2 regions of the Pseudocolwellia antarctica genome follow, and region 2 is predicted to be linked to the other one. Evidence: riboswitches for the same ligand, from Rfam matches in the RefSeq annotation. Region 2 holds a riboswitch; the other holds the start of a gene.
What was found. Region 2 has a riboswitch for cobalamin ahead of ACPUVN_RS19455 (cobaltochelatase subunit CobN). Riboswitches for the same ligand answer to the same signal wherever they lie in the genome.

Region 1: linked by a shared signal. The riboswitch ahead of ACPUVN_RS13125 (ABC transporter ATP-binding protein) and the one ahead of ACPUVN_RS19455 (cobaltochelatase subunit CobN) in region 2 are both predicted to bind cobalamin.

What each region holds. Positions count from the first base shown of each region.
Region 1 is NZ_CP187926.1:3,037,156-3,052,364, reverse strand. It holds gene ACPUVN_RS13175 (DUF1289 domain-containing protein) at 208-531, shown strand; tRNA gene ACPUVN_RS13170 (tRNA-Phe) at 643-718, shown strand; gene ACPUVN_RS13165 (response regulator) at 1,211-5,044, opposite strand; gene ACPUVN_RS13160 (hypothetical protein) at 5,443-6,117, opposite strand; gene ACPUVN_RS13155 (cobalamin-binding protein) at 6,335-7,246, opposite strand; gene cobO (cob(I)yrinic acid a,c-diamide adenosyltransferase) at 7,251-7,856, opposite strand; gene ACPUVN_RS13145 (histidine phosphatase family protein) at 7,870-8,580, opposite strand; gene ACPUVN_RS13140 (adenosylcobinamide-GDP ribazoletransferase) at 8,586-9,404, opposite strand; gene cobT (nicotinate-nucleotide--dimethylbenzimidazole phosphoribosyltransferase) at 9,401-10,441, opposite strand; gene ACPUVN_RS13130 (FecCD family ABC transporter permease) at 10,454-11,440, opposite strand; gene ACPUVN_RS13125 (ABC transporter ATP-binding protein) at 11,437-12,249, opposite strand; cobalamin riboswitch at 12,406-12,602, opposite strand; gene ACPUVN_RS13120 (methyl-accepting chemotaxis protein) at 12,773-14,758, shown strand; gene ACPUVN_RS13115 (PhzF family phenazine biosynthesis protein) at 14,836-15,209, opposite strand, start outside.
Region 2 is NZ_CP187926.1:4,478,751-4,493,959, forward strand. It holds gene ACPUVN_RS19425 (tetratricopeptide repeat-containing sulfotransferase family protein) at 1-391, shown strand, start outside; gene ACPUVN_RS19430 (DMT family transporter) at 504-1,355, shown strand; gene ACPUVN_RS19435 (hypothetical protein) at 1,806-1,973, shown strand; gene ACPUVN_RS19440 (hypothetical protein) at 2,312-2,767, shown strand; gene ACPUVN_RS19445 (DUF2149 domain-containing protein) at 2,813-3,151, opposite strand; gene ACPUVN_RS19450 (MotA/TolQ/ExbB proton channel family protein) at 3,167-3,700, opposite strand; gene ACPUVN_RS19455 (cobaltochelatase subunit CobN) at 3,702-8,111, opposite strand; cobalamin riboswitch at 8,285-8,471, opposite strand; gene ACPUVN_RS19460 (tRNA (adenine(22)-N(1))-methyltransferase) at 8,607-9,329, shown strand; gene hisD (histidinol dehydrogenase) at 9,340-10,614, opposite strand; gene cydB (cytochrome d ubiquinol oxidase subunit II) at 10,857-11,855, opposite strand; gene ACPUVN_RS19475 (cytochrome ubiquinol oxidase subunit I) at 11,855-13,219, opposite strand; gene ACPUVN_RS19480 (GbsR/MarR family transcriptional regulator) at 13,350-13,895, opposite strand; gene ACPUVN_RS19485 (TonB-dependent receptor plug domain-containing protein) at 14,145-15,209, shown strand, end outside.

The sequences.
Region 1 (15,209 bases), 1.4 Mb from region 2:
GCCCTTTGTAATTAATGTGTTACATGAATACTTCTCTTCGTAGATCTTACTTTGATAACTTAAATGATTTCGTTTGATATTTAACGTCAAGAATTTTCAATGAGGATTCTTTTCTTGAAAGGGTCGTAGATTCTAATGTGCTATAGTTGAATGAGTACGTTTTAATCATTTGTTTTTTGGTCAATTGCGTTAAGGTTTTATGTGAGTATGCAATTAGAGTTTTTTGATGTTCCTAGTCCCTGTGTTGGAATTTGTCAGTCAAATGATAAAGGCCAATGCTTAGGCTGTTTTCGAACTCGAGTTGAGCGTCAAACTTGGACGAATGTGAACTCTGATGAAAAACAAAAGATAATTAAGCGCGCTCTACAGCGGAAAAAACGTATAGAAAAGAAAGAAACCAGTAAAGTAACGATTGAAACTGAAACTGAAAGTGCGGAAACTAAGATAATTCAGCCCTCTTTATTAGATCCACCGAGTAAAAAGACCTTAGATACCTCAACAGATTTCGATTTTGACGATTTTGAGCTGTAAATAGGTTGCTAGAGAAACTAATTCGCTATATGATGTGCCCTCTTTTTAGAGGACTGATGTTTATATAGTTTTATAGTAAACAATCAGTAAAGTCTTAAAAAAGTAAATTTTGCCCCGATAGCTCAGTTGGTAGAGCAGAGGATTGAAAATCCTCGTGTCCCTGGTTCAAATCCGGGTCGGGGCACCATACAGCACTATATGAAAAGCCTGCATTTATGCAGGCTTTTTTTATGGAAAAATATAAGTAATCTAAGTTTAATACCCAACGGATTAATTTATTGCTCACTTAGCGAGAATTTAAAGGCTTAGAGGCACAGGTTCATAGTTCCAGACTGAACCTAAGCACCTACATCCATGTAGGCGAGGCATTGATTGAAGAGAATGGTTATTCTCGGTAACTGCTCCTGCGTTACCCTAATGTCCTACATCCATGTAGGAACCTTGTCAAAATCAATAACGCGGCATATGAGCCTTTAAATTCTCGCCCTTCGGGAGCTCATTAGCAAACTGATAACATCACAAAATTAAAAAAATATAGAATAACTATGTTTAATCAATTTTGCTTGTTCTAAGCTTGCTAATGTAGCTCTAAGTTGCTCAATAAATTAATCCGTTTGGTATAACTAACCAGGGCTCTGTTAAACTGAGTTTAGTTACCATAGGTTTAGTTAGCTTATGTTTAGCTCTCGGCTGATTCTTCATCTTCAATGAATTTATAAAAAATACTATGAACAGCTTCATACTCGTTAGTGAGCGAGATGACGATTTGTTCTACTTCCTTGAAATTTATCTTTTCAGGTTCAGTTAAAATAAGCTTTTCAATTTTCTTGGTAAGTGTGTGCATCTTATTTGCGGACAGATTACCTGCAGCGCCTTTTATACCATGAGTTATGGCTATTAAGTCTTCAATGCTTTTCTCTTTTGTTGACGTTTTCAAATTCTCAATATTTGTAGGCATATCTTCTAAGAACAAAGAGATGAGTTTATTTAATAACTTTTCATTACCTTTTACCCGTTTTAGCGCTGACTTTTGATCCCAAGTTATATTGGCTTTATTGAATGCTGTTACTTTTGCTTGAGAGGTTATGTTTTCGTTTGTTGCAACTAAAGCCTCTTGTTTAATAAAGTTTTGGGTCGATAATCCATTTTTGGTTAACAGCCAATAGTGCAGCTTTTTAAGTAATAAGTTGGGCTCAATAGGTTTACTTAAATAATCATTCATTCCTACACGAATACAATTTTCTTTATCGCCTTCCATGGCATTCGCTGTCATGGCTATTATGGTGATATTTTTGTTCTCTTCTTTGGCTTGGCTAGCTCTGATAGCTTTTGTCGCTTCGTAACCATCCATTTCTGGCATTTGGCAGTCCATAAGCACAAGTGAATAAGGCGTTGTATTTGACGCTTCCTTAATCTTCTCTAGTGCTTCTAACCCATTAACTGCAATATCAGCCTTGAGATTAAACTCTTTTAAAATGCCTAAAGCGACATGCTGATTAATTCTATTATCTTCAACAATTAATAAGCGAGTAGTATTCGGCCAAGTATATTGATTATTGAGGGCATCTTTTAATTCGGTTTTTTTAACAGGAGATTCTATCGGTTGTGTATTGGTTTTGTTTTGAAAGACAGTATCCAGCGCATAAAATAAATCACGAGTCGTAACGGGCTTAATGAACGTTTGACTAGCCACGCCTTCTTTAACTATTTGATAATCGTTAGCTGAAGCAATAGGGGTCATCATTACAATATTAATATCATCAAATTGCTGTTTTAATTTACTTGTAAGTTTATTGTCTTCTTGCTTGCAGACTTTGGTATCAACAAGTAAAAGATCAAACATCCTACCTTGATGTTTTAAAGCGAAATTTTGACAGCAATCCAATGCTTGCTTCACGGAATCTGCTTGATAAATAGTCGCTCCCCATAAGGAAAGTTGATCATCAATTACTTCTCTATTGGTTAAGTTATTATCAACAATTAAAATATGTAGAGGAGTAATATCAAACTTAGGAAGCACTTTAGTTGAGCGCATGCTCGGCATTATTTCTATGGTGAAATTGAACTGACTACCTTCGTCTAACTGACTGATGGCGTGAATATCCCCATTCATTAATATGCAAAGCTTTTTGGTTATGGCTAAGCCTAAGCCCGTGCCGCCAAACTTTCTGGTGGTAGATTTATCCACTTGAGTGAATTGATCAAAAAGTAGTTCTAATTTGTCTTTAGGTATCCCCATTCCTGTATCTCTTACCGAGCACGAGAAAATGAGTTTGTCGTTAGCGCCTTCGGAAGTAGAGGCACTGATCAGTATTTCCCCTGATGTTGTGAACTTCACTGCATTGGAAACAAGGTTAGTTAGTATTTGACGTATTCTGCCTGAATCACCTCGTACCATAGAGTGTTCAATGTTTTTTATATCGAGTATGAGTTCAACGCCTTTGTTTTGAGCATTTAAGGCGATTGATTCAGAAAAGCTGCCTAGCATATCTCTTAAATCGAAATCGATTAATTCTAATTCAAGTTTGCCAGCTTCTACTTTTGAGAAGTCTAAAATATCATTAATAATAACCAGTAACGATTCGGCACTTGATTGAGCAAGTTTGGCTTTTTCTATCTGATCTTTCGTTAATTCACTGCTAAGTAATAAACCTAGCATACCTAAAACTCCGTTCATCGGTGTTCTAATTTCATGACTCATACTTGCTAAAAATTCGCTTTTTAAATTACTGTTTTGTTGAGCAATAGATGACGCTTTTTTAAGAAGGTGATGGGCATTATTTTGGGTTATAGCTGCAGAGAACAGATCGCTTATTTCATTAATGATAAATAAACTTTCTTGGTAGTGTTCTAACTCATCAGGTGAGCTGAAAATAATAAAGCCTAATACGCTGTTATTAGTACCTAAGTTAAAGATTGGTGTTAGGTAATGAAAGCTTACGTCATTAATCTCTTCTACAAATAATTTTTGAGGATTTATGATACCTATTTTTTCGATGTTCTGGCTTTCGATACTTATGTTTTCAACATATCGCGCAGCTAAGGATTTTAATTTAGCTTCTTCATTAGAGGTGAGTTTAGTTTGGCTGTAACAATTCAAGAAGTCGTGCTTTTCAGGAAAATACTCAGTTTCATTTTCGAAAATTAATACCGTTGAAAAGTTTACATCTTGTAAGTTTATTAATTGTAAAACTGAAGTAAGTGCTTTAATTATTCGATCTTCAAAAGGTGCTTGTGCTGACAGTGCGCTGGTAACATTCAGTTTTATTTGAATAAGCTCGTGGTTCGTTTCTAATTGTTTTTCATGTGATTGTCTTATTTTTAGCATTTCGTTGAATGAGTTGAAAAGCTGGCTAATTTCTCTCGATGATTGCTGTACTTTTATATGCGCTATATTGCCTTTAGCGAAATTCTCACTCGCTTTTGCTAATAAGGCGATTGGGTTTGTAAAACGTTTAGCCACTAAAATAGAAACTATCAAAACTACAGCTATAGTAAATAAGATCGAAACGACTAAGGTGTTTAGCATCACCGAAGAGGCTGACAACACATCATATTCATCTTTAGTGCTGATCAAGCCCCAATGAACATTTCCGATACGGATAGTAGAGTGGATATGGATAACATCTTCTTTATTATCTGAATGGATTTCTTCTATGTTTGTGGTGTTATTCGGGGTATTAAAAGTTTGCAGCCAATCGGTAACGCAAGTATTTGATATTTTTTCACCTAACACACCACTTATATTATTGTGCAAAGGAGTGCGTAGGCGAGTGTCTTTGCCAACCATATAATGCAGCACAGGACTATGTTCATCGATATTTTCTTTGAATGCTTTGAATAATCGATCTAAAGAAAGCTCAATGGCAATGGCACCTATTATCTCTTGCTGATCACTAAGTATGGGTGACGTAATAAAAGCAGTTAGGCGTTTATCTTCAGTTAAATCTCTTTCTAAGTCAGAAAATTGGGTCTCTTTAGTTGATAAGCTTTCTTTTGCTGATTGAGCAAATTTTGTTGTCGCTAGCTTGTCTGTAAAAATGTTATCGCCAGCATTTTCTTTATTAATAAGTGTAAAAAGAATATTGCCTTTTTCATCCATTAAATACACATCGTAAATATATTTTGAGGCTTCTTTGAAAGCGACTAAGTCTTTTTGATAGGCATGAGTAACTTGTTGCCATTGTTGATTACCCACATAGCTTTTAGTCGGCAGCTTACTTTCACGTTGGCTTTGCTTTAGTTCGGACAAAAGTTGAATATTTGTAGGGAATTTCGCTTGTGCTTTTACATCTCTATATCGATCATCAAACCAGTCGGTAATATACAACTGAATGAGCTCCGATGATTGAATGAGTTCTTTCTCTGCTTGAATAGTCAGAATGTTTTTTGATTGGTAGTAATTGAAAATTGAATTGAGGGTTAAAGGCAGTAAAGAAATAATTAAAAACCATATAGATAGACTAACGCGTAGAGAGCGCTTTTTGTTTTCACTTCGAGGAATGTCTTCCATGTTTTACACCTAATAAAATGGTTCTAATATAAGTTTTATGTTTATCTTGAAAAGGGAACGCTTAGGTAAATAATCGTATTTTTTTGTTACTTAAGTATTTAACCTGAACTCTGGATAATGAATTTTGTAATCTATTGATTCATATAACTTAAAATAAGACGATATGATTTCACTAAAAATTATCATTTACTTTTCTCCTAATGTTGGGATTTAGCCCGTATAACAAGACGGTTTTATGTACTAATAGCTAGCTATTAGTAATAAAATCACAGTTTTGTTATTCCCGATAAAAACTAAGTACCTGCATCCATGCATCCATGCAGGCGACGCAGATAGACGGTTAAATAACAATATTAGGCATAATTGCTTATCCAGCTTTCAGGTTATTTAGTGTAAAACTACATAAAGTCTTCTGTATTGTAATAAAGTGGCTTCATAGCACCACAGTATGTGAGCTTATAGTGTATCTCGTTTTCTTCAGGTACAGGTGACGATGCGGTAAAGTTGGTCATACAGTTAATGTTATCTGACAGATAAATTAGATGTTCATAACTCGGTGGCTTTTGGATTTGATGGATCAGAATTCGTTGATTGTTTTTAACCTTAACTACGTCATATTTTTGTCTGTTATTTGATTCTTCTAAATCATCTAATACTTTTATAAAAAGCTGCTCATCAAATGATATTTTCATACTTGAAAAAGTTAACAATCCACCTTTTTTATAATGGCCCATGTAGATATCTGCTTTAACTTCAAAAGACTCGCCACGTATTAAACGCTGTAAATTGAAAGCTTCTGGTTTAATGGTAACTAAGTCAGCATCTTTTACTAATTGCAGTAATGAAAGGTGGTCTATGTTTAATTTATAGAGAATTTGCACATTTTTAGGTGGCTCTAAATCCAACATATATGAGGCGTATACACTTGGCCCCTTGTTGAATAACTTCATGCCATGAATCCCCATGTACTTAGGATCTAAAGGAGGAAGTGCTTTAGGCTCTTCTGCTATAACCAAGTGAGAAACTGAAAGTAGAATAAAAGATAAGATGAAAGATACAATTGTTGAACGCATAAATTCTAATAGCTAAAGAAACACTATTTTTAATATTAGCAGCTTTCTAAATAAAGGAGAGGAGGATCCTAAAATAGTTGAAATAAATGTTATTTATTAAAAGAGTAATTATTGTTTTTCTTCATTTGAAAAAGGTCTTTCATGAATTTAAAGGCTTTAAAAATAATCGAATGAGTATTAGTTTTTAAAGCCTTTTATATCTTTTGGACTTACCTGTTTAATCAGTTTTATGGTCAAGGTAATAGCTTCTTGAGTTATCTATGCTGATGCATAAACTTTCTAGCTCTTCTAATAATCTTGATGTCATTCGATGTAATTTGTCTGAGTTTGGCATTATCAACTGTTTATGCTTTGAAGCAGGGATCTCTTCCCACTGAAACCAGTTAACGGCGTTAGGATTGGGTTCGCCAGCAGACATGGGCTGAATGATTAATTGTGGCTTAGCAATAACAACTTGCTCTAAACCAATTTGTGGGTAATCCATAATACTTTTAACGAATGGGTTAGTTGCACCACAAACATTAAGGTGTTGCTGAGGCCAAGCGTTACTACTTATGGTGGTTAAAGGATTTGACCAAAGCTCGTAAAAGACTGAAATAGGGCTCTTATTTGCAAAAGTTTTACGTAGTTCTAGTAGGTCTGTTTCATATTTTTTAGCTAATACTTCAGCACGTTCTTGAGTGCCTGTTAATTTACCTAATGAACGTAATTCTGCTGCAACATCGTCTAAATTTCGTGGGTCTGAATACACAACTTTGAGACCTAGTTTTTCAAGTCTTTCTAGATCATCAATCGGATTACCTGTTCGCCAAGCAATAATTAGATCAGGTTCGTAAGCGAGTATTTTTTCTATTTTTAATCGTGAATAGTTACCTATACGAGGCACATGGTTTGCTGCTTCAGGAAAGTCTGAATGATCGGTTGTTGCAATCACTCTTTCGCCAACACCTAAATTAAAAAGCATCTCGATTATATGAGGTGCTAAGGTAATAATACGTTGATGTTCAAAAGCTTTGTTAAGGTTAACGTTAACTTCTACTTTTTCAGCGTCATTAGCCGAAACTAACAGTGAGAATGCTGTTAGTAATACGCATGAAAAGGCTAATGTCGCTTGTTGTAATCTTCTCATAAAGTTACCAATCTATGCCTTTTTGTACACGAACACCGTTATCAAAAGCATGTTTAAGAGATTGAACTTCTGATACGGTATCAGCAGCTTCTATAATTTTTCTATGACAAGCTCTTCCTGTAATAACAACGTGTTGCATGGCGGGTCTATTTGCTAACACAGTTAATACTTCTTCTAAATCAATGTAACCATAAGTCACCATGTAGGTAAGTTCATCAAGTAATACGGTGTTAATGCTTTCATCACTAAGGAGTTTTTTAGCTTCAGACCAGGCGAGTTGTGCTGCTGTTGTGTCAGATTCTTTATTTTGTGTTTCCCAGGTAAATCCTGTTTTCATGGTGTGATGAATAACACCGTGCTGCTTTAATAAATTAAGCTCGCCACATTCCCATGTGCCTTTAATAAACTGAATAATACCTGCTTTTAAACCATGGCCGACGGAACGTGTAACCACACCAAAACCTGCGGTTGACTTACCTTTACCGTTACCTGTTATTACAAGTAATAAGCCTTTGTCTTCAGTTGCTGCAGCAATACGTTTATCTACATTTTCTTTGATTTTTTGCTGGCGCTTTTTATGATTTTCTTTTTTTTGATTATCATCAATCATACAATAATTCCTCTTATTCGAATGCTTTAGGTGTTTGGCTGATACAAGTTAAAGGTGTCGAGATAGTAATAACATTATTATGCACATTAACTTGCTTGTCGGAATGTTTATCTGAGCGCATTGAGATACTTTTAATTAGCGTAATACTACTGTTTTTAATGGTGAGCTGGCTAAATAGTGCTTTGTTAGTGTGATCAAGGTTGAGAATATAAGACAATATCATACGTATAACGCCACCATGGCAAACGAGTAATATATTTTTGCCTTGATGCTTCTCTAATAATTGCTCCCAAGCTTGAGCAACTCGTTGATAGAAATGTAATAATAATTCTGCTTCAGGTAAAGGGTGTTGTTCAGGTTCTTTCCAAAAGTTTTCTAACTTTTGCCAGTTTTTCTCGCTATGTTCCGAGTCTCTAATTTCATCGAAAGATATGCCATCTAACTCGCCAAAATACATTTCTTTGAAGTTATCAGCTCTCTCAATTGGTACGCTATTCAATTGTGCAAATTGTTCAGCCACTTTAAAACAACGTTGCAGAGGTGAACTGACTATTTGAGTAATATTATTACTGCCTAGGTTCTTCTGTAACAGGTTTAGTTCACTAACGATTTTACTGTTAATTTCATCTGTTACATCAATATCAGTATGGCCATATAAAGCGGGTAGCCCGTTTACCTTGCCATGACGTAATAAATATAAGGTGGTTTGTATTGATGAGTGCATCACATTTATGCCTGAAGATAAGGAGTAAAGCACGCAATAATCACCAGATAAATAAGTAGTTCACTAATTTGCTGGCAAGCACCTAAACAATCACCCGTATATCCGCCCAAACGTTTTATTAACCAAGACTTAAAAAGTGCTCTAAAGATAAAAAGTGTTAACGCGATAAATAAGAGGGTAGTTAAGGAAAAATAGATAACAGGAATAACACCAATAATAAATAAGAGTGTTAATTCAAACCGTGTTTGTTTGCTGGCTAATGGCTTACTTTTACTTGTGTCTATATCCGCTACATAAGGAAGATCGTATATTAAGCTGGCTGCTACTGCTCTAGATAAGCTATAGCCTAAGAATAACGAGGGAATTAACATACTTATTTCAACAAGTTCGATAAGTAATAATAGCTTTAATGCTAATGCCATGAAAAGTGTAACCGAACCGTAAGTACCTATGCGGCTGTCTTTCATTATGGTGAGGCGTTTTTCTAGTGTCATGCCTCCGCCAATGCCATCGGCCATATCTGCAAGTCCATCTTCATGAAAAGCGCCTGTGATCAGCAAGCTCATAATAATGAGTAAAGCGGCACTAATCGAGGCAGGAAACAACGGGGTAATAACAGTAAATAGTACACTGAGTATGCCAGCGATGAGCAGCCCGACTAAAGAGAAATAGCGTCCTGACTTATTAAGCAAGCTAGGGCTGTAATACATACTTTTTGGCGCAGGAATGCGCGTGAAAAAAGTTAACGATAAATAAAACAGGTTAAGCTGTCGTTTCAAATATCGTTTATATACATTTACTTTTGAAAGTGTCGGTTCGGTCAAATGATGACTCCAGCATCTTCAAAACTTGCCATGTTATTGTAAAAAGCCGCTGCAGCATTTAATAGAGGTAAAGCGAGTGCGGCGCCAGTGCCTTCGCCTAAACGTAAACCTAAATTCAATAAAGGTTTTGCTCTTAAATGAGCAAGTAATAGCTGGTGACCAAACTCGTTCGATTCATGAGAGAAAATCAAATAATCGCGAACATTGTCATTTATTCTACAAGCTAAAAGCGCTGCGCTACTTACGATGAAACCATCAACTAAAATACTTACACCTGCTTTTGCTGCAGCTAATATTGCTCCAGTCATTTGAACAATTTCAAACCCTCCGACTTCTTTTAATACGGTTAATGGCTCATTTGAGGAAAAACGTTTTAAGGCTTTTTCAATAAGGCTTTTCTTTTTAAATAATTGCTCTGCACTAATGCCTGAGCCAACGCCTACACATAAATCGACATCAGCAAAAATTAAACGCGAGGTTATCGCTGTTGCTGCACTTGTATTACCGATACCCATTTCGCCAAATATAAGCAAGTTTGTACCGTTTTCAATCAATGGAGCTACAACTTGCTCGCCATAACTTAGACCTAACTCAACTTGTTCGTTAGTCATGGCTGGCTGGTTTACAAAGTTTTTAGTGCCCGCGCCTAATCTCATATTGATTAAGTTAGGGAATGATTCTGTTATAGGTTCAACAATGCCTGCATCTACTACTTTTAAGTCAATGTTATTCACTGCACAAAAACAGTTAATTGCTGCTCCGCCCGCTAAAAAGTTTTGCACCATTTGTCGGGTAACGGAACTTGGTGCTATTGAAATTCCTTCTTCGCTAATACCATGTTCAGCTGCAAAAACAACAGCGACAGGTTTAGTAATAACAATATTAGAAACTAGTTTTCCAGCTTTATTACTTTGAATACTAGCCAGTTGTAATGCTATATCTTCAAGTTGTCCTAAAGATCCAATAGGTTTAGTTTTTTGATTAATCTTTTCTTTGATTTCCGTTTCAAATTTAATGTCTAGTGCATTTATTTCCATGTGTGATCTCGCTTACATTTTTCTCAATAGAGCTAAAAAGAATAAACTTCCCATAGCTGAGGTAATTACGCCGATAGGTATTTCCTGACCACCCAAGGCTGTACGAGCAACAACATCTACCCATACTAAAAAACAGCCGCCAACTAATCCTGCGGCTATAAATAATTTTGAACTAGTAATGCCAACAAAGGGCCTAACCATATGTGGGATCATTAAACCTATAAAGCTAATGCCACCGCAATAAGACACGATAACTGCAGTTATAGCTGCACATAAAACTAGTGTAATAATACGTAACCTTTCAACTTTTATGCCAAGGGTCCGAGCACTGTCATCACTGAGTAATAAAGCATCAAGCTGTCGACCTAATAATATGGCAATAATTGTGGCAATAATAATGACGGGGGAAATCCATAGAAGCGCCGTACTATCTGCTCTGGCTAAGCTTCCCATTAACCAAAAAATCACACGATTTGTTGAAAAAGCTTCTCCACTATAAAGAATAAAAGATGTTAAAGAGCTTAATAAGAAGGATACAGCTACACCAGCCAATAATAAATGCTCGATACGTCGCCAATTATTCTGGTAGAGCACAATGAGAATAATTCCTACAGCTAAAAGTGAACCTAAAAAGGAAGCTATAGGTAAAGTGATCAGTTGCACCGTTGTGGGGAGAAATTGAGTCAGTGTTGCTCCTAAGCCTGCACCCGAAACAATGCCGAAGAGGTAAGGATCTGCCAGCGGGTTTCGAGTTACATTTTGCATAAGCGCGCCAGCAATAGCTAAACCAAAACCTGCAATAAAGCCGAGTAATACTCTTGGAAAACGTATCTCCCACAAGATCGTGTCATAAATACTTTTTTCACAACTTTGGGTAATACATTGCCATACCGCTTTATGACCTAACTCAACAACACCGAATCCCATTGAAGCGATAAGTGAAAAAACAACTAAGCCAGAAATAAGTAATAAAGAGGTTTTAAAGGAGAGTTTTTTCATGAATGTAACCAAGCTGATTCATCATTCGCACTATTATTAATGCCTGAAAATGTAATTCGAGTACTTTGTGTGAAAGGATTTTTATCAATAGCACATTCAAGTTTGAATACTTCGGTAAGCTTTTCGGCAGTAAATACTGCTTCAGGTGTATCGTCGGCCACTAATTCTCCATTATTTAACATAACAATTCGATCACAATACTGGGCAGCCAAATTAAGATCGTGAATAGTGATCAATAAAGTAATATTTAACGTTTTAGCTAACATTAATATTTGATGTTGATAATACATATCGAGATGATTTGTTGGCTCATCCATAATCAGAATATCTGGCGCTTGCACAATCGCTCGGGCAATTAATACTCGTTGTTGCTCGCCACCAGATAAGGTATTAAATAACTGATGTTGTTTACTTATTAAATCTACTTTTACTAAAGCTTGCTCAATACTATGTCGGTCGGCACTGGTATTAATATCAAATAAGCCTTTATGGGGAATTAATCCCATCGATACAATATCGAGAACAGTTAAATTGAATGCAGATTCAGAATGCTGACTAACAACCGCTATTTTTTTAGCAATATCTTTTAAATTTAAAAGGTTAAGTGATTTACCGTTTAAATAAATATTACCTGAATAATTAGAACATTCGCCATAAAGACATTTAAGTAGAGACGTTTTTCCTGCGCCATTAGGACCAACTATCGCAACCGTTTCGCCTACTTTTATATTGAGATCAATATCATTAAGAATGTGTTTTTTATTCACAGACCAAGTCAGGCTATTCGCTTGTAAAACAAAAGAGGACATAAACGTCTAATTTAAAAAACCACAAGATTACAGAAAGCCTAATTTTATAAAGAATTTTGGCTGAAGAAATACATTATTAGAAACATAGAGGGGATGAAATAAAAGAGCATCGACTATAACAGAAGTGATGTTCTAGATTTTCGTGTTACCCGCACGGTTACTAAAACTATTAAGGCAGGTGTTCTGACTTAAGGGCTTGCTAAAAAACGTATCAAGCTCTCATTACAGTTGCGGGAACAGTTATGGAATTAAGCATATTTAAGTATATGTTGCACCATATTCCCCTTTAAGTTTATCGTAAATTAATATTGTTCTTAATTCACAAATAAAACACCTTAAAAGTAGGTAAATATTACCATAAATACTGGCTAATTAAATAAAGGATAAAGCTTTTAACGAAGGTTTTGTAAGTTTTTGATATAAATGGTTATTCCATCAGCGGATAACGCCTATTTGTTGCTTTATTTGAATTTAAAGCTATTCTATTAGATAGCTTAAATTATCTAGGATTGATATTTACATTATGTTTACAAATCTTTCATTTAAAAGAAAAATATGTTTTTTATTATTACTTCCGTTAATCAGTTTTTTATGGATGAGTGTTGTTTCTGTTAATAATTATTTTACGCTTAAAAATGAGATGGAAAAACTGACACAACTTACTGAACTGTCGGTAGTTTATAGTAGCCTAGTACATGAATTACAAAAAGAACGAGGATTAACTGCGGGCTTTATTGGTTCTAATGGCAAGTCATTTAAAACTCAGTTGGCAGCACAAAGAAAGCTGACCAATAGTGAACAAGATAAGCAGCAAAGCTTTTGGCAAAAAAACGATGAAACTACAAAAGTTATCGTTGAACTACATAACAGTATAAATAAGCAATTAAACCAGTTAAGTACTATTAGAAGAAGTATTGATGCTAAAACAGTGTCATTAAACGCAGCACTTTCATATTACACAAGCCTTAATGCAAAGCTATTAAGCGTGTCTAAAGTTATTAGTTTGTTGAGTACCGAAGCTAACATAACCAAAGAAATGATCGCCTATTATAACTTCTTACAAGGTAAAGAAAGAGCTGGAATCGAGCGAGCGGTTTTAAGTAATGTGTTTTCTATCGATAGCATATCTTCTCCATTATTGGTTCGTACCATTAATCTTATCTCAGAACAAAATACTTACTTCCAAAACTTTAAAGATTTATCAACAACTGAAAATACTCAGTTTTATTCGCAAGCAATGCAAAAGCCCGCAGCTATTGAAGTTGAACGACTTAGGCAAGTTGTTATTAAAAAGTCGGCAGAGGGTGAGTTTGGTATTGATGAAAGTTATTGGTTTGAGCAAGCAACAGGCAGAATCAAACAACTAAAAGAAGTTGAAAATACATTAGGTACATCTTTAATAGCGTTAACACATGAAATTAGAAGTGATGCGAATCAGTCGTTAATTTTATCTATTGTGAGTGTTCTCATTATAAGCTTGTTGGTTATTTTGATTAGTTTAGCTGTTATCAATGATTTGAATAATCGCATTAAAGATTTACTTAGCGTGTTAGGCAAAGTAAGAGAAGAAAACGATTTAACCGTTAGAGCTCAATATAACGATAAAAGTGAATTAGGCACTATTTCTAATGTGTTGAATTTAACTCTAGAAAAGTTTTCAAATACCTTATCTGAGATTTCTGGCTCAAGTATTTCTTTAGCATCAGAGGCTGAAGAAACTGCACAAACATGTGAATACAGCTTTAAAAATATTGAAGAGCAACAAGCAGAAATTGCTTTAGTCGCAACATCAATTGAAGAATTATCAGTCACCGTAAAAGAAGTGGCTATGAATACTAAAAGTGCGGTCGATGCAGCAAAAGACGCTGATAAAGGAGCCAACGCAGGATTAGATATCGTTAAAATATCTTATCGATCTATTGAAGCTCTAGCAGAAGACATTTCAGACTTATCAGTCAAAATAACCAGCTTGCATGAAAGTAGTTTAAACATTACTAATATTGTTGATGTGATCAAATCTGTAGCTGAACAAACTAACTTATTAGCGTTAAATGCGGCGATTGAAGCGGCAAGAGCAGGGGAGCAAGGGAGAGGATTTGCTGTGGTGGCTGATGAAGTTAGAACTTTAGCGCAACGTACGCAACAATCAACCAACGAGATTGAAAGTTTTATTAGTGAATTACAGGGTAATGCGAACTTAGCGTTTGGCGTGATTGAAAATAGTCAAAGTAAAGCTAATGATGCCGTTGTAAATTCAAAAAATGTAGAGCAGGTATTAAGTAATATTACGCAATCGGTTAACCATATATTCTCACTAACTGAGCAGGTAGCGACAGCTGCCGAGCAACAAGCGGTTGTGACTCAGGATGTAGCTAAAAGTGTAGTGAATATTGAAGACGCTTCATTAGGTTCAGTCACTGGTGCTAAGCAAATAGCAACTACAGCGCAACATCAGGCTCAATTAGCCGCATCATTACAAGATACTGTTAATTCATTTAAAGTCGGTTAGTTCTATATATAAGCCCAATTTATAAAACATCAGTATCTAAAACGTAAAGCTAACATACGCTATTAATCTTAATAACTTCAGCTCATGTAATTAGTATTAATAGCGTATTTTTTAAGCGTAAATATATGCCCATGCCTACTCACTTCTACCTGAGAGATAATACCCTCAGTTTTATGCACCTTAGCTTGAAGTATTGAAGGTGAAGACATCATTTTTCCTTGTTCAAAAATATAATTATCAGTATCAAAAACTTTGTGCTTAGTTAGATAACAAGCGAGAGCGCCACATGCACTTCCTGTTGCAGATTCTTCTGAAATACCAAATAAAGGGGCGAAATTTCTACAGCTGATAGTCGTATTTTCTTTGAGTTTGCGGTCAATATTATTGCGGGTCTTTTGAGGTAATTCAAACAGGTGGATACCAACGGCGTTATGTTCTTCACTAAAGCGAG
Region 2 (15,209 bases):
AGATGCTAGGCGATCACCCATGGCTTGTTGTTTTAGTGGTTTTAAACAGTTATTCGCTGAAGGGCAAGACTTTAGCTACAGCCTTGAAGATATTGGGCGTTATTATAAAGCCTACTTGAAGCTAATGAACCATTGGAAAAAGGTGCTGCCTGACTTTGTGCTGACAGTGAATCATGAAGATGTAGTGGAAGACTTAGATAAAGAAGTTAATCGCCTTTTAGATTTTTGTGGGCTGGATTTCGAACAATCGTGTATCGATTTTCATAAAACCAAGCGTAATATTAAAACCCCAAGTTCAGAGCAAGTTCGCCAACCTATTTATAAAAGCGCAACAGAGCAGTGGCGATATTTTGAAGACTACCTAACACCATTAAAAAATGTTTTAAAGTGATACAAAGCGCTGTCTTTAGTTAAAATATATTAGCGTTAAAGTTGTTGTAAGCTTAGGCTGATGAAACACTAGGCTTGATGCAAGTAAATAGGTTGATTTAATGAGTGCAATCATGAAAACAGACATAAAAAAAGCTGTGTTATTAACACTTGCTTGTGCTTTTATTATGTCTATCGCAACAGTTGCAGCAAAGCAGGTGCAACTGAGTATTTCTATTTCTACCTTGTTATTCTGGCAAAGTCTTATATGTACCTTTTTGTTATTACCTCAAGTGATTAAGAGTAAGATTTATCGCCCCAGTAAAGTTTGGGGTCTGCTTGTTTTACGAAGCTTTGGCGGCTTTTTAGCTTTACTATGTTATTACACTGCTTTGAATCATATTCCGCTTGTTGAGGCTTCTATTTTAAGAACTTGCGCGCCGTTATGTGTTCCTTTTGTGGTGCTTGCCTTACACAAAAAAGGGATTGCTCATCGGCGTTGGTTACCTTTATTTATAGGTTTTTTGGGTGTCTTAATTATTATGCGCCCAAGCCCAACCAACATAAATATATGGCATCTGGTTGGCTTTACATCAGCAATTGGCTTAGCTATATCTATGGTAAGTACGCGTATGTTGAGTCATCACGTATCAGCAAAAGAAGCGCTTTTTGTTTACTTCTTTTTTTCCAGCGTATTTTCATTAGGTCTGGTTTTAGCTAAAGGTGATGCGATTGTTGTTAATCAAGCGTCGTGGCTTTGGGTGTTGGTAGTGTCTATTTCACTCTACTTTGGTATGTATTTATATACTCTGGCTTACACTTATGCACCAGCAAGCGTTATTGCGCCTGTAAGCTATATTGGCATTGCGTTTAATGCATTATGGGGATGGTATATTTGGCATCATATTCCTGATATTTATGCTTGGTTAGGTGCGGTGTTTATTATTCTAAGTATCGTTATTACAGCTAAAATCACAAAAAATTAAACTCAAATAAACCTTGTTTACTATTTGAACATCCTATAGACTCCATCTCAATTCGAGTTAACACATATGATTTTTAGCCGTTAACATTGAACCTTTTATGAATTTCTTCTTGCTCTGCCTTCCTTAAACATGTCAGTTCTCATTAGATTTTTTATTCCATTATTGTTTAGTCTCCATAGAAATATTTCAGCGTAAAATCTTTATATTTGAGCAAAAACAATAATAACACTTTGTTCTTATTGCGTGATCAACTCCCCAATAACAACACTTATACCAAACGCATTAATAAATTAAGCTGTTTTATGCGACGATTAAATGCTCAAATACAAGACATTTATTTTAATAACTAGTTGTTCTAATTATTAAATAAATAACGATGTAGTTGGTCATTTAAACAAGTATAAATGATCAATTAATTATTGTGATTGGTATTATATATTAGAGTTTTATATGTCTTACAATTATAACGGACAACAGATCCGTGTGATGCAACCAGTGCATTCAATTTCTGTTAATCAAAATCGCGTAGCGATAAAAGATGGCCATGGATTAAGTTATGTTACTTTTTCAAGTTCATCAGACTTTAAACAATTTTTATCTTGGTTAGCGACAAGTTAAATATTTAAATTAAATTCGAGAGAGAGGATCACACTTAATACTGAGAATACCCATTCAAGTGCTATAGCTGCTAAATATAAAGACCAGCTAAAATCCGATAGTACGATTTACAGCATTAATCTACCAAAATCTTCATCTCGAATTGAACACTCTCGCTAAAATATCCTACAAAAATACAGCACTAATTAGGCTTGATGAATGTTAGTATGGTCACTAACGTTATTCATGTTTAATGTGTTCGCTTTTTTAAATAAAGCACTTATCTTCTTTGAATAAATATTTCATATTGAGCTCTGTAGAGTCACTCTTCTTAACCCTTTTAAGGTTTGTACTAATTTATGTTTTCAATGAACGATTTAGATAATATTAATGAAGAACTAAAGCCTCTTAAAGATCTTGCTGACCGCGAACTTAAATCTATTTATGGATTAACGGGCTTGCTCTACACTCCTCATATTGATGCTTATAATCTTGTAGCAGTTAAAAAAGCTAAAATATTAAAGCATTTGAAAAAAGCTGAACTCTTACCTTTATCTGAAGTTGAAACTGTTAGTGTAAAATTAATGGCTTTACACCGAAGAGCTAAAAATCATCAAATAGTTGAACATCAAGGTCATAGTTATAAATGCGTATTTGCGCCACTTACCTTAAGTAAAACAGGAAAAATAGTGCGTAAATGGGTAAAGTATTGGTTAAGAATGTTGCCTAATGGCAAAATAGATAGAGCATGGGAAAGTCAGGTAAGAGAAGTTTGGCCTGAAAATTTTCTTATAAAAAGATCTGATTACGAATAAAACTTATTTTAGCTCATTAAAATAAGTTTTATGATTTCACATTCGTTAGCCACCACTAATTAAAATAAGCTTCCCTGTTTTAGGATCTTTATAAACTTGTCCTAATGATTCCATACCGTTGGCTTTTGCATTCACTGGGTTTGACATTGATTCTGGCGCATCAACGAGTTCAGTTCCTGTAGTTACTTCTGTTATTTCAATTGTTTCTGTTTTATTAGATTCTATAGAGAATTTTTCTTGTAGTTCTTTACTTTGCGCCACTAAAGCTAGCATTAAGCCAAGTGCAAAAACTAACATTACATCCATTATATTAGCAAAGCCTGCGAGTGGGTCGGTGTCTTGTTCAGCAAATTGAGAAGACTGCCACGAAGATTTATTAGACATATTATTCTCCTAAATTTACTCTTGAGTTGACGCTTCAGCTAGATTATTTGCAGAAGAAACCGAAGTGATTTTTTGCCATGTTTGATCATACCAACGTCGACGAATTCGACCTATGGTATAGGCGACTAAACCAACTAATAACCCGACAACAGTTGTATCGAACGCGACGGTGAGGGCAGTTGCTAAAATATCGATATTGCCTGAACCTAAGGCTGTTAATCCAGGACCTAAAGGGATCAAGGTGCCCATTAAACCTAATATTGGACCAGAACGTGCGAACAAGTCGATACGCTCTAAGCGTTTGGTTGCATGAGATTGAAACTCTTGTTCAATTTCAGTATGGCTTATTTTCAATGTTTTAGTTGAAGTTGCCGTCGAGTGAGCGGCTTGGATAAAAGCTTTTAAAATATAATAACGTTCAGCAAAAGCTAAACCTAGCTCCCATAAAACACCTATTACTGCTAAAGCTAAAACCAAAATAACAGGATAAAGTAACCAACCCACAAATTGATGCAATAAGCCTAATATCATTCCGTATTCCGTGTGCATGTTATTGCTCTCCCGTTGAAGATCTATTTTTTAGGCTTTTGGCTTTTGTTATTCCGCGATAAAAACTGATAAGTATAAAGGCAATAAGCACTAGGGCTAGCCACCATTGCCATGTTGAGTTGTTTGTTTCTGATTCGTTTTCAGATGTTTTTTTTTCTTCAGCGTTAGCGCTGCCAGCATTATCAGGGCTTTCTGGCGCTAGCTCTTCGGCCTTGAATTTAAGCTCGGCAACACGATGTACTTCTTCAGGTTCAACTTGTGTATCGTTACCTTTGGCTAAAGCGATAACTTGCGCGAGATCTTGCCATTGTTCTGGAGATAAATGTTGCTCTAACCATGGCAACATAGGATTGTCAGGATCTGAATGTCCACTTCCGGGTAAACCATTAGCTTTAACTAAGCGTGCAAAGCTAGCAGCGAGTTGCTCGATAGTGGCTTTATCTGCATCCCAAAAATCTTTTTGAACTGCCACTAACATAATGGCGAGCATGTTACTTTTAACATGCGCGTTATGACCTTTTTCTAAAAACTCATCGAGCTGAAGATCGTAACGATCGTCTATGTAAACGGCTTTAACTTCTTCCCAAGCCCAATCACCTACTAAAGTAGGATTGGTGACTTGCCAGCCCCATAAATATTCAAGAAACTCACTACCCATAGTACGAGCACCTGCATAGTCATGCTTCATTTGCGCTTTTAGCCAAGCAGGATTTAAGAAGCGACCGCGAAGTTCTTGTCGAAGTGCTGGCCCTAAACGTTTTGTTTTTACGTTGTCTGGATCGGCATGATCAATTATATAATTTTTAGGTGGTTCTCCTGTTAAGGTTTCTACCGCTAAGCTCAAGCCGCCAAGATAATCAAAAGCATCGTTGTTATCGATTAAGCCATAAAGGTTACTTGAACGACCAAAGTAAGTATTTTCAACATCACTTAACACTCGCTTGAAAGTGTTTTGTGCTGGCGTACCAAACGATGACAATCCATAACTATGGCCTAAACGTCGGGTATAAACTTTAGCGAGTTCTTCTCGTTTTTCCCATGCTCCCGAGCGTTCAACTAAACGGTTGATACCTGCACCGTAACTACCAGGAGCATCGCCAAATACACGTAAACTTGCACTAATCCCTGCATCTTTAGCATTAAAACCTGCGGCAAGTAACTCTTTAGCTTGAATCACCCAGTTAGCTGCAACTTGGTTTATTTTAAGTGATTCGTTACCGCCTATCGCTTCTTTACCCAAAACTTCTAATGCGTTTGCTAATGATAAACTGAGTGCAGGGTAATCGGTTCTGATGGTGTCAGCACTGGCATCTATTGCCATTAATGTCGCTTTGTCTAACATCAACATTTGCTGCCCGTATAAGTCGCGGAATAAGCCTGAAGTGGTAAATACCATATCGCGACGTACTCGATTTTTCTCGCCATCTTCGGTTAGATTATTGTTTGGAAAGTTAGCTTGGCGTTTTAAACCTTTAACTAAACCTCGACTATTCCATACAGGTTCAAGTCCTAACATGTCTAAACCAAAGGCGATCATTACGCCTTCATCACGTACTACGTCTGATGCCCAAAGAATTAAGGCTTCGCGTTTATCAGCTGATTTTTCGTTGTTTTTTCTTGCAGATTTTGCCATTTCTTGACCAAGCTGCCATGCAACACGACTTGGGATTAATGAGCTATCAAGGGCATAGAAGTTACGACCTGTAGGCAAACTTGCAGGGCTTCTTATGGGATCGTTACCTTGACCCGGCGTAATAAATCCTCCATTTAAACCATTAAGTAGGGCGGTCATTTCAGCTTTTGGTGAAGCGACTAATCTAGCGGTTATATCTTTTTTCAAAACGCTGTCTTGGCTGTCTGTTCGGCTAAGCATTGAATTAAGCATCATTTCTACTGCATTTTCTTGCCAGTCTTTACCAAAAATATGTAAACCTAATGGCATGAAGCGTTCTTGTAAGTCGGTAAGGTAATGACCGACTTCATGCACCATCATATCGTCGTCGACTTCTTCAAAACTGATGCCCATAACAGCAAGTTCTGCCGACATGGCTTGTGCAAGTTCTTCTTTAAGTTCGAGTTTGTCGACTTTCTCACGTATTTGTTTAACGAGGCGTGTAGCAATTACTTCGTTATCAGTACCGTGGCTGGCTTCAAAGCTTTCTATCAGTTGACGAAGCTGTAGCAACTCGTCGTAAAGTGGCGTGCTAGCAAGAGGTGGTGTTAGGTGATCTACCATCACAGCTAAACCACGACGCTTGGCTTGAATACCCTCACCTACACCATCAACAATATAAGGATAAACGCCCGGTACATCGCCTGCAATAATGCGTGAGTAATCGTCTGGTGCTAAACCTACTGAACGACGAGGTAAAAATTCGTAGGTTGAATGACGACCTAAATGTACAAAAGCATCTGCCTTAAATTTATTACGTAAAAAATGATAAAAAGCTAAATATTGATGTGGTGGTGGAAAAGCCAAATTCGCGTGTAAAAGCTCTTCGTTAATCTCCCAACCTCTTGGTGGTTGTGGACCAATAAATATATTGCCGAAGGTTAAACCGGGTAAAAGTAGCTCGTCATTAAAGGTCATGACTTTACCAGGGGCTTTACCCCAACCACCTAAACCTTCAATGCCTGTTTTTTGTAGTGCATCAATAATATTCGGTGCTTCACCCATGCAGGTTTGTTGCTCTGGTGTTTTGATCACGTTTAAGTAACAAGTTTCTAGCTGATCTAATAAAGCGAGTGCACGAGTGCGACCTTTGTGATCAACACCTTCGAGTAAATGATGCATTTCTTCCACGGTATGATGCAGCGCATCGGAGGCTAGCTTACCTTTATTTTGGCTGATGGCTGCGGTCAGTTGCTCGTGTAATAAACCAAATGGGCCTTGTTCCATTTCGCGCTGAACACTAGCAGGTAAGGTTTTAAACCATCTGCTATATTCTGCACTTGTCATGCGTTCAATATGTTGGCTCATGGTTGCTAGAGCGCCAGAGTCGCGTGGTAAATTAACACCGCGAGCTTGCATCATATCGAGTAGTTCTTCTTGTGATTTTGGTAACTGACCTGTGTTATAACCTGCAGCTTTTAGTTGATTTAATATTTGCCATAACGATGCTGGTACGTCTAAGTTATCAGCACCTATGTTGTGGCGCCCTGGAGGGTGGTTGTAATAAATAATTGCGACTTTTTTATCAGCATTATCTTTCGTTTGTAGTTGGTTCCAACGTTGTGTACGCGTTAATAACGAATGAATCGAGCTTGTTTCAGCGGTAACACCTTGTACACGAATACCTGTTAGCGGATCGTCGTTTGCAGCACCTGCGGTTGCTATTACTAAAGGTTGGCTAGCGCCTTGTAGTTCAGGCATTGCGACTTGGTAATAAACTTTGTCTTGTGCTAAACCGTCTGATGAAAGCTGGCGTTCAATAGCGGTTCGGTCGCGTAGTTTGATTGCTTTGATCACAGGAACATTAAGTTGCGTGAGTAATTCTGTAACTTCTGAGCGACCATCGCCACCACCAATAACAAAATCTTGCAGCATGATCACTGCGCTTAATCGTTCTTTAATCGGTACCAGTTGTCTAACTGCATCTACACCAGCTTTACCCCAAGCGGCGATAGCACCTAAACATTGATTATTGTATTGATTGGTAGCGATATCACAAATTTCGCGTAGTAGCTTAGTATCTGCAGGGCGTGCACCACCTGCGTGATCAATAATGGCAACAATAGGTTGTTGATTAAGCTTTGATAGTTCGGTGTTGGTGAGTTGATTATAAAAGTTGTTATTAATAACCCAACGCAATTCAGGTGTTGGTACTGGTGCTTCAAAGTTTATGTTTTCACCTAAGGCATTAAAAATTGACGCGAACATTTCAGCGCTGTTGTTGGCTCCGCCTGCTTTCCAGTAACCTCTGGTTTGTAGCCATATTGCTTTGTTTGGATATTGGGTAATTTGCTGTTGAAGATCTTCTGAGAAGTTATCGCCTGGCTGGTTTTTGGTTATTTCACGCATTTCTTTTGAATGAGTGAATATAGGATAAGTGCTGAATTGGCTTAGAATAACCAGTCGATGATCACTGTTAATGACTAACTTAGGCTTTTTGAATTGGCTGAGTAATGACTTTAAATTAGGCACGCTAGCGCCGTATAAGCCAAAACCTAAAATAGCTCGGCTGTTAGTTATTAATGCGGAGCGCTCTTCGGGTGATAGTTCCCATAATTGCACATCGCTACGTGCTTTGATCATTAATTGCTTGTGTTGAGGATGCTCGATATAAAATAAACGAGCAGCTTCAGCGATAGTTTCTGAGTTACGTTGTGAAGCGAGTACAAGTAAATAGTCATCTTCTACCGCAGAGCAGATGGAACTAATAAAGAGTAAAGATAAGATTAGGAAGCGCATAAATTCTCAAAATAAATTAAAAATAAGTGAGAGAATTAAATAAAGAACAGCGCGTGTATATTTGAGTGCTAGCCTAGCATCGTAATAACGAACTGAACCCTATTTCAAAAAAATAGAGCTAGCTATAAAAAAAGGCTAGAAAATTGCTGTGCTAAATTGAGTATTCTCGCTCAAAACAGTGGGTATCTGCGTCATGTATCTGGCTTATATTCGTGATTGAAATGTTTTATTCACAATACATACAGTTGCGAGGACAGCTCCAGATTTATAAGCAATTAAGATTATCAGCACTGGATTCCATGATGCTATTTTCTATAAGTTATTTACCCATAAAGTAAGCATGCAGAGACCGAAGACCTTTTTACAGATTGCCTTGGTTAATGTCAATAAAACCCTTGTTTAATAGGGGATGAATTCAATTAATAAGCACTTGTTGGTATGACTTGATTCACTATACAATGCCGACTATCTGCTCATAAAATCGATATTCGAACGTTGAAACTCAGTAAAAGACTAAAACAAATAGAGCAAATGGTAACTGCTGAATATGATCATATTTGGGACTGTTGCTGTGATCATGGTTTTTTGGGCGCTGCTTTATTATCTCGTTTAGCTCGGTGTAATGCTGATAGCTTCAATGCAAGTGAGAGTAATAATAAGAGCCAAATTCACTTTGTAGATATTGTGCCTGAACTGATGGCGCAACTAGAAAATAAGCTTGAACAGTTTTACCCTCCTTCAAAAGAAATAGCTTCATGGAAAACCCACTGTATTGATGTAGCCACGTTGCCTTTAGCGCAATATAAAGGTAAACCTTTGGTTATTATTGCTGGCGTGGGAGGTGACTTAATGATGGAGTTTATTAATGCTATTTACGCACAGCATCAAAGTGTAGATATCGACTTTTTATTGTGTCCTGTACATCATCAATTTGCATTACGACAACGTTTAATCGAGTTAGATTTTGGTTTGAAAAAGGAAGTACTAGTTGAAGAAAATAAGCGTTTTTACGAAGTGATTTATGTTTCAACAAAGAAAGCCGATTATCGTAATGTAGATGCTGTAGGGAAAGAACTATGGGAATACAATACAGAGCAACAAGCTCAAACCGTTAAAAAATATTTAAGTAAAACGTTAAGGCATTATCAACGAATGCAGCAAGGAAGCATCCATAATGTTGAACATATTATAGATGCTTATAAGCAAGTGCTAATTTAAGCAGTCGTGTTTATTTTTTATATCTTCTTAAACGTATGTCGGCTTGTTCTTTATGACCAGCAAAGCCTTCAACCGCACAAAGTCTTGAACAATACTCACCAACAACCACAGATGCTTCTTCTGTTACTTTTTGGAAGGTACAAGTTTTAATAAATTTACCAACCCATAAACCACCTGTATAACGTGCTGCTTTGCGTGTAGGTAAGGTATGATTGGTACCAATACATTTATCGCCATAAGATACATTGGTTTCTGGTCCTAAAAATAGGGCACCAAAGTTACGCATGTTTTCTTTAAAATAAGGCACATTGCTTGTCATTATTTGAACATGTTCAAAAGCTAAGTCGTTAGCAACCTTAATCATTTCTTCGTAAGTGTCACATACGATAACTTCGCCATGATCTTTCCAAGCGGCACCAGCAACTTCTGCTGTTGGTAAAATAGTTAACTGTCGTTCTACTTCTGCAATCGTTTCATGAGCTAGCTTTTCACTATTGGTTAATAAAATAGCAGGAGATGTAGGACCATGTTCAGCTTGACCTAATAAATCAGCCGCACATAATTCACCATCAACACTGTCGTCTGCAATAACCAATGTTTCAGTTGGACCTGCAAATAAATCGATACCTACACGACCAAATAGTTGACGTTTAGCTTCAGCAACAAAAGCGTTACCTGGACCCACAATCATATCTACAGGGGCAATAGTTTCTGTACCAATCGCCATTGCCGCGATAGCTTGTACGCCACCAAAACAATATATTTCGTCAGCACCAGCGAGATCCATAGCAACAACAATCGCTGGCGATGGCTTACCGTCAAATGGAGGAGCAGCAGCGATAACGCGTTTTACACCGGCAACTTTTGCGGTAACAACACTCATGTGTGCTGACGCAACTAAAGGATATTTACCACCTGGTACATAACAACCTACACTTTCCATAGGAATATGTTTATGACCTAAAATAACGCCTGGTATTGTTTCTACTTCAACGTCTTTCATTGAATCACGTTGCACTTGGGCAAAGTTACGTACTTGCTCTTGTGCCCATTTAATATCTTCTATAACACTATCATCAAGTTCAGCGTAACAAGCTGCTATTTCTTCTTTTGTTATTCTAAATGACTCAGGCTTCCACTTATCAAAAGTCTCTGAATATTTAGCTACAGCTTTGTCGCCATCTGTTTCGATATCTTCAATAATATTTTCAACAGTTGTTTTAACTGATTGTAAAAAATCCTTTTTTTCTTCTTCTTGTTTTCCTTTTTTGATGTATTTAATCATGCTCAATCTCTCAAATTTTGGGGTAAGTAAGTTATGTTATAATGATATGTTTTTATAGTTAATTTATCCTACGTAAAAATAACATTGAATGCAATAATTTGTTCAAATTAACCTTGTGCTGAAATGATTGTAAAGAAGGGGGGAGTTGTGATAATTAAAGATGAAAAAAAAGGAGTAAGTCATTAAAAAACGACTTACTCCTTACTTAACCTTAACTAGATAGGGTTATTTGATTTTATTTTTTAATGGTATCTCAATTCTTGTACCTTGCCCCAAAACACGCGATATGAAAATGCGGTGTAGCTGAAGATCACAGGAACAACAATAATAGCGCCCCATAAAATAAAGCTTAATGATTCTGGTGCTGAAGCTGCTTCCCAAATCGTCAATTTGTTAGGCACTATGTAAGGAAAGAAGCTGAAACCTAAACCGATAAAACACAGTAAAAATATTGTTGATGCTGCGGTGAAAGGTATCCAGCAGCCTTTGTCATTTTTAGCAGGTAGTTTTTTAAGTACAAAAAAGCTGTAAACAAACAATCCAAAACAGATTAAAGGTAAAGGCAAAAGTAGCAACATGTTAGGCGTTTCAAACCAACGATCAAATACATTAGGGTTAATAATTGGATTGATAGCTGATACAGCTAATATACCAATGAAACAAATTAAACCCGACTTTTTAGCCCAAGCAACAGCTTGCACTTGTAAATCGCCTTCGGTTTTCATTATTAACCAACAAGCACCAATGTAACTGTAAGCCGCGGCAACACCTAAAGCACTGAGTAAACTAAAGCTGTAGGCAGCAAATGTGCTTTCAAAACCCATTACATACATGCCGAGCATATAGCCTTGGCTCATAGAGGCGAGTAACGATCCCATTTTAAACACTTTGTTCCATGTAGGTTTGTGGCTGAATGCGGCTTTAGCTCTAAAATCGAAAGCGACTCCTCGCAGCACTAAACTAATCAATAGAACAGCAGTCGGTAAATACAGCTCTTTAAATATATAACTATGAGCAGCAGGAAAAGCGATTAGTAGCAAGCCTATAGCCAAAACTAACCAAGTTTCGTTAGCATCCCAAAAAGGACCGATAGAGGCGATCATGGTATCGCTGTTATCTTCTTGTTTAAGAGGAAGTAAAATACCTACGCCTAAATCGTAGCCGTCTAAAATGGCGTAAAGAAGAATTGAAAGTCCCATCAAAGCGACAAATATTACGGCTAGTGTGTTAGCTTCAAACATTATTTGAGTCCTTCTATTGCTGATGTGATAATGGGTTTGGTGATTTCATCATCGCTGATTTCTTCAATTTCAACCGCTCTACCTGCCATAGTGAAAATGGTATGTAAGTAAGCAATCATTAACACCGTGTACAAGATTAAATATAAGATTAATGATAAACCTACATTTGAAGGCGCTATATCTGTTGCTGCATCTTTAACACTTAATACACCGGTAACTAACCAAGGTTGGCGTCCTATTTCTGTTACATACCAGCCAGCTAATGTCGCAACCCAGCCTGAGAATGTCATAAACAGTAAGGTTTTTAATACCCAAGGAGATAACTCCTTCTTACGCCAGAGTTGAATACGTCCAGTCCATGCTACAAATAACATCAGAAAGCCGAGACCAACCATAATCCTGAAAGCGAAAAACACAGGCATAACAGGCGGGTGATTACCTTCAAATTCGTTTAGACCTTTTATCTCACCATTTAAGTCATGCGTTAAAATAAGGCTCGCCATATTTGGAATGCCTATTTCAAAATGGTTAGTTTTTGCTGCAGCATCCGGTAAGGCGAAAAGTAACAAAGGTGCGCCTTTTTCTGTATGCCAAATGCCTTCCATTGCCGCAACTTTTTGTGGTTGATGTTCTAGGGTATTTAGGCCGTGAAAGTCACCCACTAATGCTTGTGTTGGCGCTAAAATAGCCGCCACGGTTAAAGCTATTTTTAAGGTCAGTTTAGGTGCTCGTTTGTCGTCACCTTTTAATAAACGATAGGCACTAATACCTGCAATTAAAAAAGCAGCGGTTAAGCCCGAAGCAATAAGCATGTGGGTAAAGCGATACGGAAATGATGGATTAAAAATTATCGCTAACCAATCAACAGGAAAAGCAACACCATCACGCATTTCGTAACCTTGCGGTGTATGCATCCAAGAGTTAAGCGCTAAGATCCAAAAAGCCGATAATGTGGTACCAAAAGCAACGATAAAGGTTGAAAGGGTATGCACTAATGGCGATACGCGATTAATACCGAATAGCATAATGCCTAAAAAGCCAGCTTCTAAAAAGAAGGCTGTTAGCACTTCATAACCTAATAATGGACCTGCAATATTACCGACAGTTTCCATAAATTTTGGCCAATTAGTACCAAACTGGAACGACATGGTAATGCCACTTACAACGCCAAGAGCGAAAGTTAAGGCAAATATTTTTACCCAAAAACGATAAGCTCGCATCCATACCGGATCATTAGTTTGGACATATCGTACTTTGAAAAAAAGTAAGAACCAACTTAAGGCGATAGTGATAACTGGAAACAGAATATGAAAACTGATATTAGTCGCAAATTGAATGCGAGATAAAATCAAGGTATCTAACATTTTTTACTCCATTAGCCCTATGCAGCACGCTGTGGGCTGTTGTTAAAACATGTTTAAAAAGATCGCTATGGCTTGGTAGCCAATAGCGATAAGTGAGGTTGAGCTGATTGGTTGTGCTTATAAAGTATCGTTAATTGTTCTTCAGTAATTTGTCTTTAATATCAATTACTTTACTTACCCCAGCGCCAAGCTTCATCAAGGTATTTAATTTGTCAGGACTCATACTTTGAAGTTCACTTGCCCAATGGGTAATGGTTTCAAGCAATTCATGTATTTCATGCATTTTTACTTGAGCATATTGCTCTTCTTCATTAGCAGGTTCGTTCAATAAATTATCGCGTAATAAAGACAGGGTTGGGTCAACTTCACGTTTGCGGCGCTCTTCAAATACACGAATCGCCATTTCCCAAATAGAACCGGCAGGAGAGTAATATTCTTTGCGATCTTTTGGCTTATGTTGAACTTGAACAAGTCGCCATGATTGCAGTTCTTTAATACCCATGCTGACATTGCCACGAGAAATATTTAACGCTTCAGAAATTTGTATTGCGCTTAATGGCTCTTTGCTTATCACAAGCAAACCATACATTTGGCCAACGGTTCGGTTAAAACCCCAACGACTGCCCATTTCTCCGCAATGCATTACAAACGATTCTATTTTATCTGTTATTATCATAATTTGTTATTTCTGAAGTTTCAGTAATTTCTGAAAGTTTAAACCTTTATTGATTTAAATCAATATTTATTTGATCTTTTTATGCGTTTATTTTTTATTACATAGTTAAATTATTTGACCTTAGCTAGACGTTTTTTATATAAGCAGGCATGACATATTTTTTGCATCACTAAGGTGCAGTGGTTAGAATACAGGCAATAAAAACATTAAAAAATAAAATAAATTAAACTCAAACTAAAGAGTATCAACATGAAAAAACAATTCCATTTACATGCCATTTCTATCGCATTAAGTACTTTATTTGTTGGTTTACCTGCACTTGCTGAAACTGCAGAAGTGAAAACAAATGAAGATGTAGAAAAAATCGCTATTTTAGGTTCTAGAGTATCAACACGTACGGCTACAGAATCGACTTCTCCTATTGATATTATTACCGCTGAATCACTAACAAAAGGTGGCTTTAGCGAGTTAGGTCAAAGTTTACAAGCCAGTGCACCATCGTTTAACTTTAGCCGTACACAAGTTTCAGATGGTTCTGATTTATTTAGACCTGCAACTTTACGCGGTCTTCAACCAGATCAAACCTTAGTGTTAATTAATGGTAAACGTCGTCATAACCAAGCTATTTTTGGCTTAAACGGAACTGTTGGTGCTGGCGCAGCGGGAACAGATATGAACTCTATTCCAATGACTGCACTTAAAAATGTACAAATTTTACGTGATGGTGCTGCGGCTCAATATGGTTCTGATGCTATTGCAGGTGTTATTAACTTAGAACTAAAAAACTCAACTAATGAAACAACAGGTTTTGTTCAAGCTGGCTCAACAGGTGAGGGCGATGGCGATACAATATCTTTTGGTTTAAACACAGGTTTTGATATTGGCACTGAAGGTGGTTTTATAAACCTTTCAGCTGAATATCGTGACGCAGACGGTACTAACCGAGCTGAACGAGATACAGGTGGAAGTTCAACAGTGCTTGCTGGCGAATTGTCTGACGATGTTCGTTGGATCCAAGGTAACTCGGCTTCAGAATTTACGTCGGTTTTTTATAATGCCATGATCCCAGTAGGTAATATGGAATTATACGCTTTTGGTGGTTTTTCAAATCGTACGGCATTAGGTAACGGTTTTTATCGTGATTTTGGCGATGCAGTTAAAAACGTACCGCAAGTTTATGCCGATGGTTTCTTACCTAGAATAGACAACGAAGCAGAAGATCTTTCAACAGCCATAGGTGTTCGCGGTGAAATAAATGATGAGTGGGATTACGATGTTTCAGCAACTTATGGTCAAAATGATTATGACTTCCAT